One region of the Pseudomonas sp. I2 genome, then DNA from elsewhere that is predicted to be linked to it. Evidence: riboswitches for the same ligand, from Rfam matches in the RefSeq annotation. Region 1 holds a riboswitch; each other region holds the start of a gene.

Region 1 (4,205 bases):
CACGGCGCCCAGGCCCTGCGCAGCGCCCTGGACGGCCATGTCCTGGCCTACAGCCACGAGGAGCGCCCGGACTTCGCCGAAGCCCTCGAACATGCCCGCCGCCAGGGCCTGACCGCGCTGATGGCCCTGGACTTCCAGCAGCGTGCCGCCCGTCTGAAGGCCCTGGCCCTGTACCTGGCCGAGCGCAAGGAGCAGCTCTACGCCCTCTCCCACCACAGCGGCGCGACCCGTACCGACAGCTGGATCGACATCGAAGGCGGCAATGCCACGTTGTTCGCCTATGCCGGCATCGGCAGCCGCGAGCTGCCCTCGGGCAACCTGGTGCACGAAGGCCCGGCCATCCCTCTGGGCAAGCAAGGGCATTTCGCTGGCAGCCATATCCTGGTGCCGCGCGCCGGGGTGGCGGTGCACATCAATGCCTTCAACTTCCCGATCTGGGGGATGCTGGAGAAGTTCGCCCCGACCTTCCTCGCCGGCATGCCGTGCATCGTCAAGCCAGCGACCTCGACCAGCTACCTGACCGAGGCGGTGGTGCGCCTGATGAACCAGTCGGGCCTGTTGCCGGCGGGCAGCCTGCAGCTGGTGATCGGCAGCACCGGCGACTTGCTCGAGCGCCTGCAGGGCCAGGACGTGGTGACCTTCACCGGCTCCGCCGACACCGCCGCCAAGTTGCGGGTAACGCCGAACCTGGTGCGCCACTCGGTGCCATTCACCGCCGAGGCCGACTCGCTCAACTGCGCCATCCTCGGCCCGGACGTCAGCCCCGACAGCGAGGAGTTCGACCTGTACATCAAGGAGGTGGTGCGCGAGATGACCACCAAGGCCGGGCAGAAGTGCACCGCCATCCGCCGCGCCATCGTCCCGGCCAGGCACCTGGACGCCGTGGCCACCCGCCTGCGCGAGCGCCTGGCCAAGGTGGTGGTGGGCGACCCTTCGGTCGAAGGCGTGCGCATGGGTGCGCTGGCCTCCCACGACCAGCAGCGTGATGTTGGCGAGCGCGTGCGTAGCCTGCTCCAGAGCTGCGATCAATTATTCGGCGCGAGCGACGGCTTCGCCCCGGTCGGCGAGGGTGTGGCCGAGGGCGCGTTCTTCGCCCCAACCCTGCTGCAAGCCCGCGATCCCCATGCCGAAGGCGGCGCCCACGACATCGAGGCCTTCGGCCCGGTGAGCACGCTGATGGCCTACGACGACCTGGACGAAGCCCTGGCCCTGGCGGCCCGTGGCAAGGGCAGCCTGGTGGCGACCCTGGTCACCGCCGATCGCGCGGTGGCGGCCAAGGCCATCCCGGCGGCGGCCGCCTGGCATGGGCGCCTGCTGGTGCTCGACCGCGAGGCGGCCAAGGAATCCACCGGCCACGGCTCCCCCTTGCCACAGCTCAAGCACGGCGGTCCCGGCCGGGCCGGTGGTGGCGAGGAGCTCGGTGGCCTGCGGGCGGTCAAGCACTACCTGCAGCGCGCGGCGGTGCAAGGCTCGCCGAGCATGCTGACGGCGGTGACCGGCGAGTACGTGCGTGGCGCCGAGGTGATCGAGAGCGAAGTGCATCCGTTCCGCCGTCATTTCGACGACCTGCGCATCGGCGAGTCGCTGTTCACCCACCGGCGTACCGTGACCGAGGCGGACCTGGTCAACTTCGGTTGCCTGTCGGGCGACCATTTCTACATGCACTTCGACGAGATCGCCGCCAAGGCCTCGCAGTTCGGCAAGCGCATCGCCCATGGCTACTTCGTGCTGTCCGCGGCGGCAGGGCTGTTCGTGTCGCCGGGCGAAGGGCCGGTGCTGGCCAACTACGGCCTGGATACCCTGCGCTTCATCAACCCGGTGGGCATCGGCGACACCATCCAGGCCCGCCTGACCTGCAAGCGCAAGATCGACCAGGGCAAGTCCAGCCCGCTGGGCCAGCCCCAGGGCGTGGTGGCCTGGGACGTGGAGGTGAGCAACCAGCTGGGTGAGCTGGTGGCCAGCTACGACATCCTGACCTTGGTGCTCAAGCGGACTTGAATGCCGTGAGGGCTTGGGGCCGCAAAGCGGTCCCCAATGGCGATGCAAGCCTGGCCCCCACCTGCCACTGCGGTTGACTCCCCCTGCCATAAATGCTCAGATGCGCCCCTGTTTCAGGTGTCCCCCGCCGCCGTGCGGGGGGTTAAACGGGAAGCCGGTGCCTCGCCCTCGCGCGACCAGTCCGGCGCTGCCCCCGCAACGGTAAGCGAGCGATGCATTCGACACACCACTGTGCCGCCGGCATGGGAAGGTGAATGCCTCACGCCCCTCGCAAGCCCGGAGACCGGCCTGAAACTGCAATTGGCAACTCCCGCGGTGGGCGGGCGCGGGCCGGTCCTGGGGCAGCCTCGTGCCCACGATTGCTCCGTGCGTGCGCTCCGTCGGGTCTTCTCAACCCCGCAACGGTCGCTCACCCATGTCTTTGCCTACCCTGCGCATCGAAGGCCTGCACTGGTCACCGTCACCCGGCGAACGCCGGCTGCTCGACGGCATCGACCTTGAGGTCGGCCCTGGCGAGTTCGTCGGCCTGATAGGCCCCAACGGCAGCGGCAAGACCAGCCTGTTGCGCTGCGCCTACCGTTTCACCCGGCCAGACAGCGGCCGCGTATCGCTAGAAGGCGAGGACATCTGGCAGCGCCCGCCGCGCTGGGTGGCACAACGCATCGCGGTGATGCTGCAGGAGTTTCCCGAGGACTTCGGCCTGAGCGTGCGCGATGTCGTCGCCATGGGCCGTACCCCGCACCTGGGCTGGTTCCAGGGCGACAGCGAAGCGGCGCTGGTCGATGCCTGCCTGCGCGAGCTGGGCCTGCTGGCCTGCGCCGAGCAGGGCTTCGCCAGCCTGTCCGGCGGGGAAAAGCAGCGGGTTCTGCTGGCCAGGGCACGGGTGCAGCAACCGCGCCTGATGATCCTCGACGAGCCGACCAACCACCTCGATCCGCGCTACCAACTGGCCCTGCTCGAGCACATGCGCGGTACCGGGCTGAGCCTGCTGGCGAGCTTCCACGACCTGAACCTGGCCGCCGCCTTCTGTGACCGGCTGTATGTCATCGAGGCCGGCCGCATCGTTGCCCATGGCACGCCGCAGCAGGTCCTGACCGAACAGTGCCTGGCCCAGGTGTTCGGCGTGCACGCCCTGGTCGATCGTCATCCCCTCGCCTGTCACCCGCGCATCACCTGGATCAGCCCCGCATGAAACGCTTCGTCACCTGCCTGGCCCTGCTGACCGCCCTGCCCCTCGCCGCTCTGGCCAGCGACTTTCCCCTGACCGTGCACAGTTGCGACCGCGACGTGACCTTCACCCAGCCGCCACAGAGGGCGGTCAGCCACGACGTCAACCTCACCGGCATGCTCCTGGCCCTGGGGCTGCGCGAGCGCATGGTCGGCTACAGCGGCATCAGCGGCTGGAAGAACCTCGACCCGTCGATGCGCCAGGCCCTGGCCGGCCTGCCGGAACTGGCGGCACGTTACCCATCGCTGGAAAACCTGCTGGACGTGGACGCCGACTTCCTGTTCGCCGGCTGGAGTTACGGCATGCACGTGGGCGGGCCGGTCACGCCACAGACGCTGGCGCCCTTCGGCATCCCGGTCTACGAGCTGAGCGAATCCTGTTCGCGGATCATGCCCCAGCGCCAGGCCAGCCTGGAGGACCTGTACCGGGACCTGGACAACCTCGGCAGGATCTTCGCCGTGCCCGCCCAGGCCCAGGCTTTGATCGGCCAACTGCGCCAGCGCATCGCCCGGGTGACGGCCCAACTTGGCGAGGTGCAGCGCAAGCCCCGGGTGTTCCTCTACGACAGCGGCGAGGACCGCCCGACCACCTCCGGCCGCCTGGGCATGCCCCAGGCGCTGATCGAGGCGGCCGGTGGCGAGAATGTGATGGCCGATGTCAACGCCAGCTGGACCGAGGTCAGTTGGGAAAGCCTGGTCGAACGCGACCCGGAGGTGATCGTCATCGTCGACTACGGCCCCACCCACTGGCAGCACAAGCGCGACGTCCTCCTTAAGCACCCGGCCCTCGGCGAGGTGAAGGCGATTCGCGAACGGCGCTTCGTGGTGCTGTCGTACCTGCAGGTCACGCCCTCGGTGGACAACGCCGTTGCCATCGAGCACCTGGCCGCCGCGCTGCATCCGCAACGGTTCGCCGGGGCGCCGCGCTGATGCCGGTGCGTAGCCCTGCCGGCTATCGCCTGTTGCTGGTCGCACTGCTG
Region 2 (4,205 bases), on a different contig from region 1:
CACGTTCTTGGTCCAGTGGTGGTTGAGCCGGCCGCCGGGCAGGTCGACCACTTTCTTGCCTTCAGCGCGAATCTGCATGGCCCCCGGCTCGTAGTGGAAGCGCAACAGGCGGTCGGTATCGGCCACGTAGAAGTCCTTGCCCACCAGGGCCATGCCGAAGGGTGAGTTGAGCCCTTCGATGAAGGTGGTGCGAATTTCCGCGACGCCATCACGGTCAGCGTCGCGCAGCAGGGTGATGCGGTTGGCGCTGGGTACGCCGGCGCCGGCCCGTTTCATCACCTGGCCCATGACCCAGCCACGGATTCCCTTGCCGTCGTCGGGCTTGGCCGGGGCGTTGGTCTCGGCCACCAGCACGTCGCCGTTGGGCAGCACGTAGAGCCAGCGGGGATGATCGAGGTGCTCGGCGAAGGCCACCACCTGGGTGCCGGTCGCCGACGTGGGCTTGGCGCCCTCCGGCCAGCCGATCGCCGGGGCGATGTTGACGGTCGGGATCAAGGTCTTGTTCGGCTCGGGCAGTTGCGGGGACGGTCCCGATCCGTCGCTGACGTCCAGGCGCGCGGATTCTCCGCAGCCGCCGAGGCTGACGGCCAGGGCCAGCAGTAGCGCGATATGCATCCTGTCCATGCTCGGGTCCTCGTGGGGGCTCATGTGGAATCAGAGCGACGGGCCACCGTCGAGGTTCAACTTGTCGGTAGGGCGCATTCGGCTAGCTGGGCCCCGCTCAGGCCTGCTTGAGCAGCAGCGCCACGCCGGGAAAGTACTGCGCCGCTTCATTGTGCAACTTGCGATAGGCGTAGGGAAAATACCAGGCGATGGCGCAAGCGCTGTGCTTCTGCAGGTCGTCGACCAGGTCCTGCAACTCCTCGGGGCTGGCATGCTGGCCGGCTTTCCACGGGCTGACGAACAGGGCGCCGACCTTGAGTTGGCTGGGATAGGCGATCTGCCGGGCGAGGGCGGCGGTTTCCTGCACAGCCGTGCTCAGGTCCAGGCGGGCGATGCGCGGCCAGCGCTGGCTGGCGCGCAGGTGGACGCTGTCTTCCGAGGTGCTGATGGACAGGTCGCAGCGGCCCTCGCGCTCGCCCTCGTCACGTTGCTTCTTGCTCATGGACTGTTCCAGCGCCACCAGTTCGGCCTGCCAGGCCGCGGCCGCGAGCAGGCCGGTGTTGGCCGCGGCGCCATGCCAGTACGGGGCTTCGTTGTCGCCATGGACCTGGTTGAAGCGGTCGATGCATTCCGGCCAGCGCTCCAGCGCCGGGCGCAGGAACTCCAGGCGCGGGTTATTGATGATCAGGCCTTGCATGCTGCGCTCTCCTGTCGTTGTGATCGCGTTCAGCGAAAATTGATGGCTATGTGATATCACTGCTTTCAGTTTGTTACAAGCGGCCGGATCGGCCATTGATCCAGGCCAGATCGGCCTCGTTTCATTGACGCTCCGGGTGCAACCCTCTAACCTTCGCGGCGTGTTTCAGGTGCTCTGCCAGCCGAGGCTGGGCAGGGTGAAACTGGGAAGCCGGTGGGCGCCAGCAAGGCGCGATTCCGGCGCTGCCCCCGCAACGGTAGGTGAGTCGAGGACCGCGCAGGGCCACTGGATGCAGGCATCCGGGAAGGCGCGCGGCCCATGGGCCCAGGCCCTGCTCACGAGCCCGGAGACCGGCCTGTCACTGCCAACGGCATCACGGAGGGTGATGCGCGGTGCACCGTGGCGTCCGCCATGGCCCCTGCGCGTTCTCCGTCTGCCCGCCTATCGACCTGTCGTCGCCCATCCGTGCCGACAGCCTGCGGAGAACCCTGATGAGCGAATCCTCCGAACGCGACGAACGCCACCTGGCGCGCATGCAGCGCAAGAAGGCGATCATCGACGAACGCATCGCCAACGCGCCCAACGAATGCGGCTTGCTGCTGGTGCTCACCGGCAACGGCAAGGGCAAGAGCAGCTCGGCCTTCGGCATGCTTGCCCGGGCCCTGGGCCACGGCCTGCAATGCGGCGTCGTGCAGTTCATCAAGGGCCGCAACAGCACCGGCGAAGAGCTGTTCTTCCGGCGCTTCCCCGAGCAGGTGCGCTACCACGTGATGGGCGAGGGCTTCACCTGGGAGACTCAGGATCGCCAGCGCGACATCGCCGCCGCCGAGGCGGCCTGGGCGGTTTCGCGCCAACTGCTGCAGGACCCGGGCGTGCAGTTCGTGGTGCTCGACGAGCTGAACATCGCCCTCAAGCACGGCTACCTCGACCTCGACCAGGTGCTCTCGGACATCCAGGCCCGTCCGCCGATGCAGCACGTCATCGTCACGGGCCGTGCCGCCAAGCCGCAGATGATCGAGCTGGCCGATACCGTCACCGAGATGGGCATGGTCAAGCACGCCTTCCAGGCCGGCATCCGCGCGCAGAAGGGCGTGGAACTATGAGCCGACCCCGGCATTGTCCGGCGGTGCTGATCGCAGCACCGGCGTCCGGCCAGGGCAAGACCACGGTCACCGCCGCCCTGGCGCGCCTGCACCGCAACCTCGGGCGCAAGGTGAGGGTGTTCAAGTGCGGGCCGGATTTTCTCGACCCGATGATCCTCGAACGGGCCAGCGGTGCACCGGTGTACCAGCTCGACCTGTGGATGATCGGCGCGCAGGAAAGCCGCCGCCTGCTCTGGGAAGCGGCGGGCACGGCCGACCTGATTCTTATCGAGGGGGTCATGGGGCTGTTCGACGGCACACCGTCGAGCGCCGACCTGGCGCGTCACTTCGGTGTACCCGTGCTGGCGGTGATCGATGGCACAGCCATGGCCCAGACCTTCGGCGCCCTGGCCTTGGGCCTGGCACGCTACCAGCCGGACCTGCCGTTCGCCGGGGTGCTGGCCAACCGCGTCGGCAGCCTGCGCCATGCGCAACTGCTCGAGGGCAGCCTGACCGAGGGCCTGCGCTGGTACGGCGGGCTCTCCCGCGAGCGTGGCATCGAGCTGCCCAGCCGCCACCTGGGGCTGGTCCAGGCCAACGAGCTGAACGACCTGGACCTGCGCCTGGACGCCGCGGCCGAGGCCCTGGGCGCCAGTTGCGACGCCACGCTGCCGCCAGCGGTGGCCTTTGCCGAACCCGACCCTATCGCCCCCAGGCCGTCGCTGGCCGGTGTGCGCATCGGCGTGGCCCGTGACGAAGCCTTCGCCTTCACCTATGGCGCCAACCTCGATCTGTTGCGCGAGCTGGGCGCCGAACTGCGCTTCTTCTCGCCCTTGCACGACCGGGAACTGCCCACGGTAGACAGCCTTTACCTGCCAGGGGGCTACCCTGAGCTGCATCACCAGGCCCTGGCGGCCAATGCCCCTCTGCTCGAAGCGATCCGCGCCCATCACGCCCAGGGCAAGCCGCTGCTGGCCGAGTGCGGTGGCATGCTCTACCTGCTCGAGGCCTTGACCGACGTGGCCGGTGAGCGCGCCACGCTGCTCGGCCTGCTGCCGGGCGAAGCGGTGATGCAAAAGCGCCTGGCGGCCCTGGCGCTGCAGGCTGTGGAACTTCCGGAAGGGACCCTGCGCGGGCATACTTATCATCACTCCCTGACCAGCACCCCGCTCGAACCGATCGCCCGCGGCCAAAGCCCCAACGGCGGTCGTGGCAACGAGGCGGTCTATCGCCAGGGACGACTGACGGCGTCGTACATCCACTTCTATTTCCCCTCCAACCCTGACGCGGCGGCGGCGCTGCTGCGGCCATGAGCGAACACGCCTTCAGCGACGCCGAGCGCGCCGCGGTCTACCGGGCCATCGGCGAGCGCCGCGACATGCGCCATTTCATCGGTGGTGAGGTAGCGCCAGCGCTGCTGGCCCGCCTGCTGGCCGCCGCGCACCAGGCGCCGAGCGTCGGCCTGATGCAGCCCTGGCGCTTCATTCGCATCAGCCGACGCGAGCTGCGTAGGCAGATCCAGGCGCTGGTGGAGCAGGAGCGCGTGCGCACCGCCGAAGCCTTGGGCGAGCGCTCCGACGCTTTCATGAAACTCAAGGTCGAAGGCATCCACGACTGCGCCGAAGTGCTGGTGGCGGCGCTGATGGACAACCGCGAGGCGCACATCTTCGGCCGCCGCACCCTGCCGGAAATGGACCTGGCCTCCCTGGCCTGCGCGATCCAGAACCTCTGGCTGGCGGCGCGCGCCGAGGGCCTGGGCATGGGCTGGGTGTCGCTGTTCGAACCGCAGGCCCTGGCCCAACTGCTGGGCATGCCCGCTGGCG
Region 3 (4,205 bases), on a different contig from region 1:
GTTCGCCACCCTGCCGCCAGGCGCCAAGCTGGTGCGCCACCGTGACCCCTATGCCGGCTCCTACCGCTACCACCTGGGCCTGGACACGCCCAACGACGACGGCTGCTACATCGATGTCGATGGCCAGAAGTACGCCTGGCGCGACGGCGAGGCAGTGGTGTTCGACGAGACCTACATCCACTACGCCGCCAACACCACCGAGCACAACCGCATCATCCTGTTCTGCGACGTCGAGCGCCCGCTCAAGTACCGCTGGGCGACCGCCTTCAACCGCTGGTTCAGCCGCAACGTCATGGCCGCCGCGGCGGCCCCCAACGACGCCAACGACAAGACCGGCGGCATCAATCGCCTGTTCACCCGCATCTACCGCATCCGCGAGCGCGGCAAGGCCCTGAAGAAGCGCAACCGCACCCGCTACTACCTGGAAAAGTGGGCGGTGGTCGCGGCGCTGGTGCTGGTGTTCATCTACATCTGAAGCGAAGACGCTGCCCTGGCCATCACAGCCCCTCCAGAGCCTCGTTCTTCGACTAGCCTGAAAGCTCCTGTCACCACCGAACAAGGTGAAAACCATGAGCATGATGGACTGGGACGCCTACCGTAGGCAGTTGATGGCCGGCATCGGCGATCTCAAGCAGTTGTCCCCCGATACCGTGGCCGGCTACATGACTGCCAGCGGTGCCGGGGCCAAGACCAACCACCTGGATGCCAAGACCCGCGAGCTGATCTCCCTGGCCGTGGCGGTGACTACCCGCTGCGACGGCTGCATCGCCGTGCACTCCCAGCAGGCCGTCAGGCACGGCGCCACCCGTGAGGAAATCGCCGAGGCGCTGGGCGTGGCGGTGGCGATGAACGCCGGTGCCGCGCTGGTCTACTCGGCCCGCGCCCTGGATGCGGTCGGCAAGGCGAGCGACTGAACGCCTCCGGCGCCGCAGCCCTTGCGCGGCGGCGCCGGGCAACCCAGACTTGGCGGCCAAGCCCGTGCAGGAGCCGCCATGATCCACATCCGTCCCATGACCCCGGAAGACTTCGAACGCTTCTGGCCCACCTTCCAGGCCATCGTCCAGGCCCGCGAAACCTATGCCTTCGACCCCGGGCTCAGCGTCGAGCAGGCCCGCCAGCTCTGGCTGGAGCTGCCCCTGCGAACCCTGGTGGCCGAGGCGCATGGCGAGTTGCTCGGCTCGTACTACCTCAAGGCCAACGCCGCCGGCCCCGGCGCCCACGTGGGCAATTGCGGCTACATGGTCGCGCCGGCCGCCCGCGGCCGTGGCGTGGCGCGGCTGATGTGCGAGCACTCGCAAAAGCTGGCACGCCAGGAGGGCTTCCTGGCCCTGCAGTTCAACTCGGTGGTGGCGACCAACGAGGTGGCCGTGGCGCTGTGGCACAAGCTCGGCTTCGAGACCGTCGGCCGCCTGCCCAAGGCCTACCGGCACGCTCGCCTGGGGCTGGTGGACTGCCTGGTGATGTACAAGTGGCTGGCGGACGAGCCGGTGGTGGAGAAGCCCGCCCTGCTGATCGGGCGCAAGAACATCGAGGCCAGAGTATCGCGTCGGCGCGGACGCTGATCGCCCTCCTGGACCAGCGCAAGCTGCATCCGAACGATTGACTCCCCACCCGTTCGGTGGTCAGATGCGCGCCAGTTTCAGGTGTCCTGCGCCGCCGCGCGCAGGGTGAAACGGGAAGCCGGTGCGTCGTTGCCACGACAAGTCCGGCGCTGCCCCCGCAACGGTAGGCGAGCGAACCCTTCGACATACCACTGTGCGCATGCATGGGAAGGTGAACGGTTCATGATCCTCGCAAGCCCGGAGACCGGCCTGGAGCTTTTCGTTGGCAACCCGCGGTGGGCGGGCGCAGGCCGGTTTTCGCGTGCGCGCCTGCGTACGTGCTTGGTCGTCTATGCGTTGTTTCCACCGGGATCCATTCATTCCTGCGACAGTGGAACGACATGTCCCGTATCTCCAAGCTTCATACCCTGGCGGCCTGCCTGGCCGTTTCCCTTCCGACCCTGGCCGATGAACACGACGGGCCAGTACTGGCCCTGCCCTCCACGGCCATCACCGATACCCGCGACGAACAGGTCGTCGACCTGGCCACGCCGACCCGAGCCGGTTCGCGCCTGAACCTGAGCGCCCTGGAGACCCCGGCCAGCACCAGCAGCATCAGCGCCGGGCAGATCCAGCAGCGTAACAACCTCACCGTGCAAGACGCGGTGACCCGCTCGCCAGGCATCACCTCGGTCGGCACCCCAGGCAACGGCGGCACCGCCCTCTCCGCCCGCGGCTTCACCGGCCACAGCTCGGTGATGACGCTGTTCGACGGCTCGCGCCTGTACACCGGCGCCGGTACCCAGAGCTTCCCGGTCGATCCGTGGATGGTCGAGCGCATCGACGTGATCCGTGGCCCAGCCTCGGTGCTCTATGGCGAAGGCGCCACGGGCGCGGTGATCAACGTCATCCCGAAAAAACCCTTCGCCGGCGAAATCCGCAACCACCTGCGCCTGGGCTACGGCTCCTGGGACCGCCAACAGCTCGGCCTGGACAGCGGTGGCAGCCTGAGCGAGCGCCTGAGCTACCGGGTCACCCTGAACAAGCAGGAAGGCAATGGCTGGGTCGATCGCGGCGACTCGCGCAACCTGGCCCTCAGCGCCGCCCTGCGCTTCGACGCCAGCGACGACCTGAGCTTCACCCTCGCCCACGAGCGCGGCGATGCCGAGCCGATGAACTACTTCGGCACCCCGCTGATCGACGGCCACTACCGCGACAGCCTGCGCAAGAAGAACTACAACATTCGCGACGACGTCCAGCGCTACCACGACGAGTGGACCCGCCTCGACACCGACTGGACGATCAACGACCACCTCAGCGCCAGCAACCAGCTGTACTACATCAAGAGCCGCCGGCACTGGCGCAACGCCGAGGACTACACCTGGGATGCCGACCGCGGCCAGCTCGAACGCGGCAGCTACCTGCAGATCAAGCACGACCAGGAGCAGATCGGCGACCGCCAGAGCTTCACCTTCGACCACAGCCTGTTCGGCCTGGCCAGCAAGACCGTGGTGGGTGCCGAGTACAACAGGATCCGTTTCAACGTCGACAACAACTCGCCGTACGAAGACGTGGGCGGCGACTACATCGACCCCTGGCAGCCGGCACCGGGCGAGTTCCACAGCCGATCGGCGCTGCGCCCACAGACCCTGTCCACCACCCGTACCTTCGCGCTGTTCGCCGAGAACCGCACCCAGCTCACCGATCGCCTGTCGCTGGTCACCGGTGTACGCCGTGACCAGAACCACATCGATCGGGACAACCTGGTCAGCGACACCCGCAGCGACCGCAGCCTGCAGGGCGGCAACTGGCGCGCGGGCCTGCTCTTCGCGGTGACCGACGAGCTGTCGCTGTACGGCCAGTACTCCACCAGCGAGGACGGGGTCAACAACCTCATCAGCCTCAACCCGACGCAGATGAACTATGACCTGACCGAGTCGAAGCAGACCGAACTGGGCCTCAAGCAGCGCTTCTGGGACGGCCGTGGCGAGTGGACTCTGGCGGCCTACCACATCGTCAAGAAGAAGCTGCTGGTGGACGACCCGGTCACCCACGAGAAGCAGCAAGCCGGCCAACAGACCTCCGACGGCCTGGAGGCGACCCTGGAGCTGGCCCTGGCTAACCAGTGGCAGGTATCGGCCAACGCCGCCGTGGTACGCGCCAAGTACGATGACTTCGATGAAAGGGTCGGCGGCGTTCCCCAGGACCGCGCCGGCAACCGCCCGGCCAACGTGCCGCGCCGCACCGCCAACCTGTGGCTGAGCAAGGGTTTCGGCCAGACCGTGGATGCCGGCATCGGCCTGCGCTACGTCGACGAGCGCTACGCCAACACCGCCAACAGCCAGAGCGTCCCCGGCTACACCGTGGTCGATGCCAACCTCGGCTGGCAGGTGCTGCCGGACGTGCGCCTGGGGCTGCAGTTGAACAACCTGTTCAACCGTGACTATGTGGTGGCCGCCCACAGTGGTGAGCAATGGCTGCTCGGCGCGCCACGGTCGTACTTCGCGACAGTCGACTACAGCTTCTGACCTGAGCGGCTTTCTCCAATTGAGCGGTACTGGGGCTGCTTTGCAGCCCATCGCACAGCCCCCCACCTGAAAAAGCGCTATCGAACCTCAACAAATAATTATAAGATAACATTTCATCTCGCAATCCCTCTTGCCT

The links. A riboswitch is a leader RNA that binds a small molecule or an ion and turns the genes downstream of it on or off. The one in region 1 is predicted to bind cobalamin.
Region 2: linked by a shared signal. The riboswitch ahead of cobO (cob(I)yrinic acid a,c-diamide adenosyltransferase) and the one ahead of WCE05_RS07755 (ABC transporter ATP-binding protein) in region 1 are both predicted to bind cobalamin.
Region 3: linked by a shared signal. The riboswitch ahead of WCE05_RS25405 (TonB-dependent receptor) and the one ahead of WCE05_RS07755 (ABC transporter ATP-binding protein) in region 1 are both predicted to bind cobalamin.

Annotation. Positions count from the first base shown of each region.
Region 1 covers NZ_JBCGFQ010000011.1:52,161-56,365, forward strand. The annotation lists gene paaZ (phenylacetic acid degradation bifunctional protein PaaZ) at 1-1,998, shown strand, start outside; cobalamin riboswitch at 2,097-2,305, shown strand; gene WCE05_RS07755 (ABC transporter ATP-binding protein) at 2,420-3,190, shown strand; gene WCE05_RS07760 (ABC transporter substrate-binding protein) at 3,187-4,155, shown strand; gene WCE05_RS07765 (FecCD family ABC transporter permease) at 4,155-4,205, shown strand, end outside.
Region 2 covers NZ_JBCGFQ010000004.1:32,704-36,908, forward strand. The annotation lists gene WCE05_RS03230 (sorbosone dehydrogenase family protein) at 1-624, opposite strand, end outside; gene WCE05_RS03235 (hypothetical protein) at 722-1,300, opposite strand; cobalamin riboswitch at 1,451-1,674, shown strand; gene cobO (cob(I)yrinic acid a,c-diamide adenosyltransferase) at 1,792-2,403, shown strand; gene WCE05_RS03245 (cobyrinate a,c-diamide synthase) at 2,400-3,695, shown strand; gene bluB (5,6-dimethylbenzimidazole synthase) at 3,692-4,205, shown strand, end outside.
Region 3 covers NZ_JBCGFQ010000093.1:15-4,219, reverse strand. The annotation lists gene lpxO (lipid A hydroxylase LpxO) at 1-475, shown strand, start outside; gene WCE05_RS25415 (carboxymuconolactone decarboxylase family protein) at 570-914, shown strand; gene WCE05_RS25410 (GNAT family N-acetyltransferase) at 993-1,562, shown strand; cobalamin riboswitch at 1,625-1,830, shown strand; gene WCE05_RS25405 (TonB-dependent receptor) at 1,943-4,069, shown strand.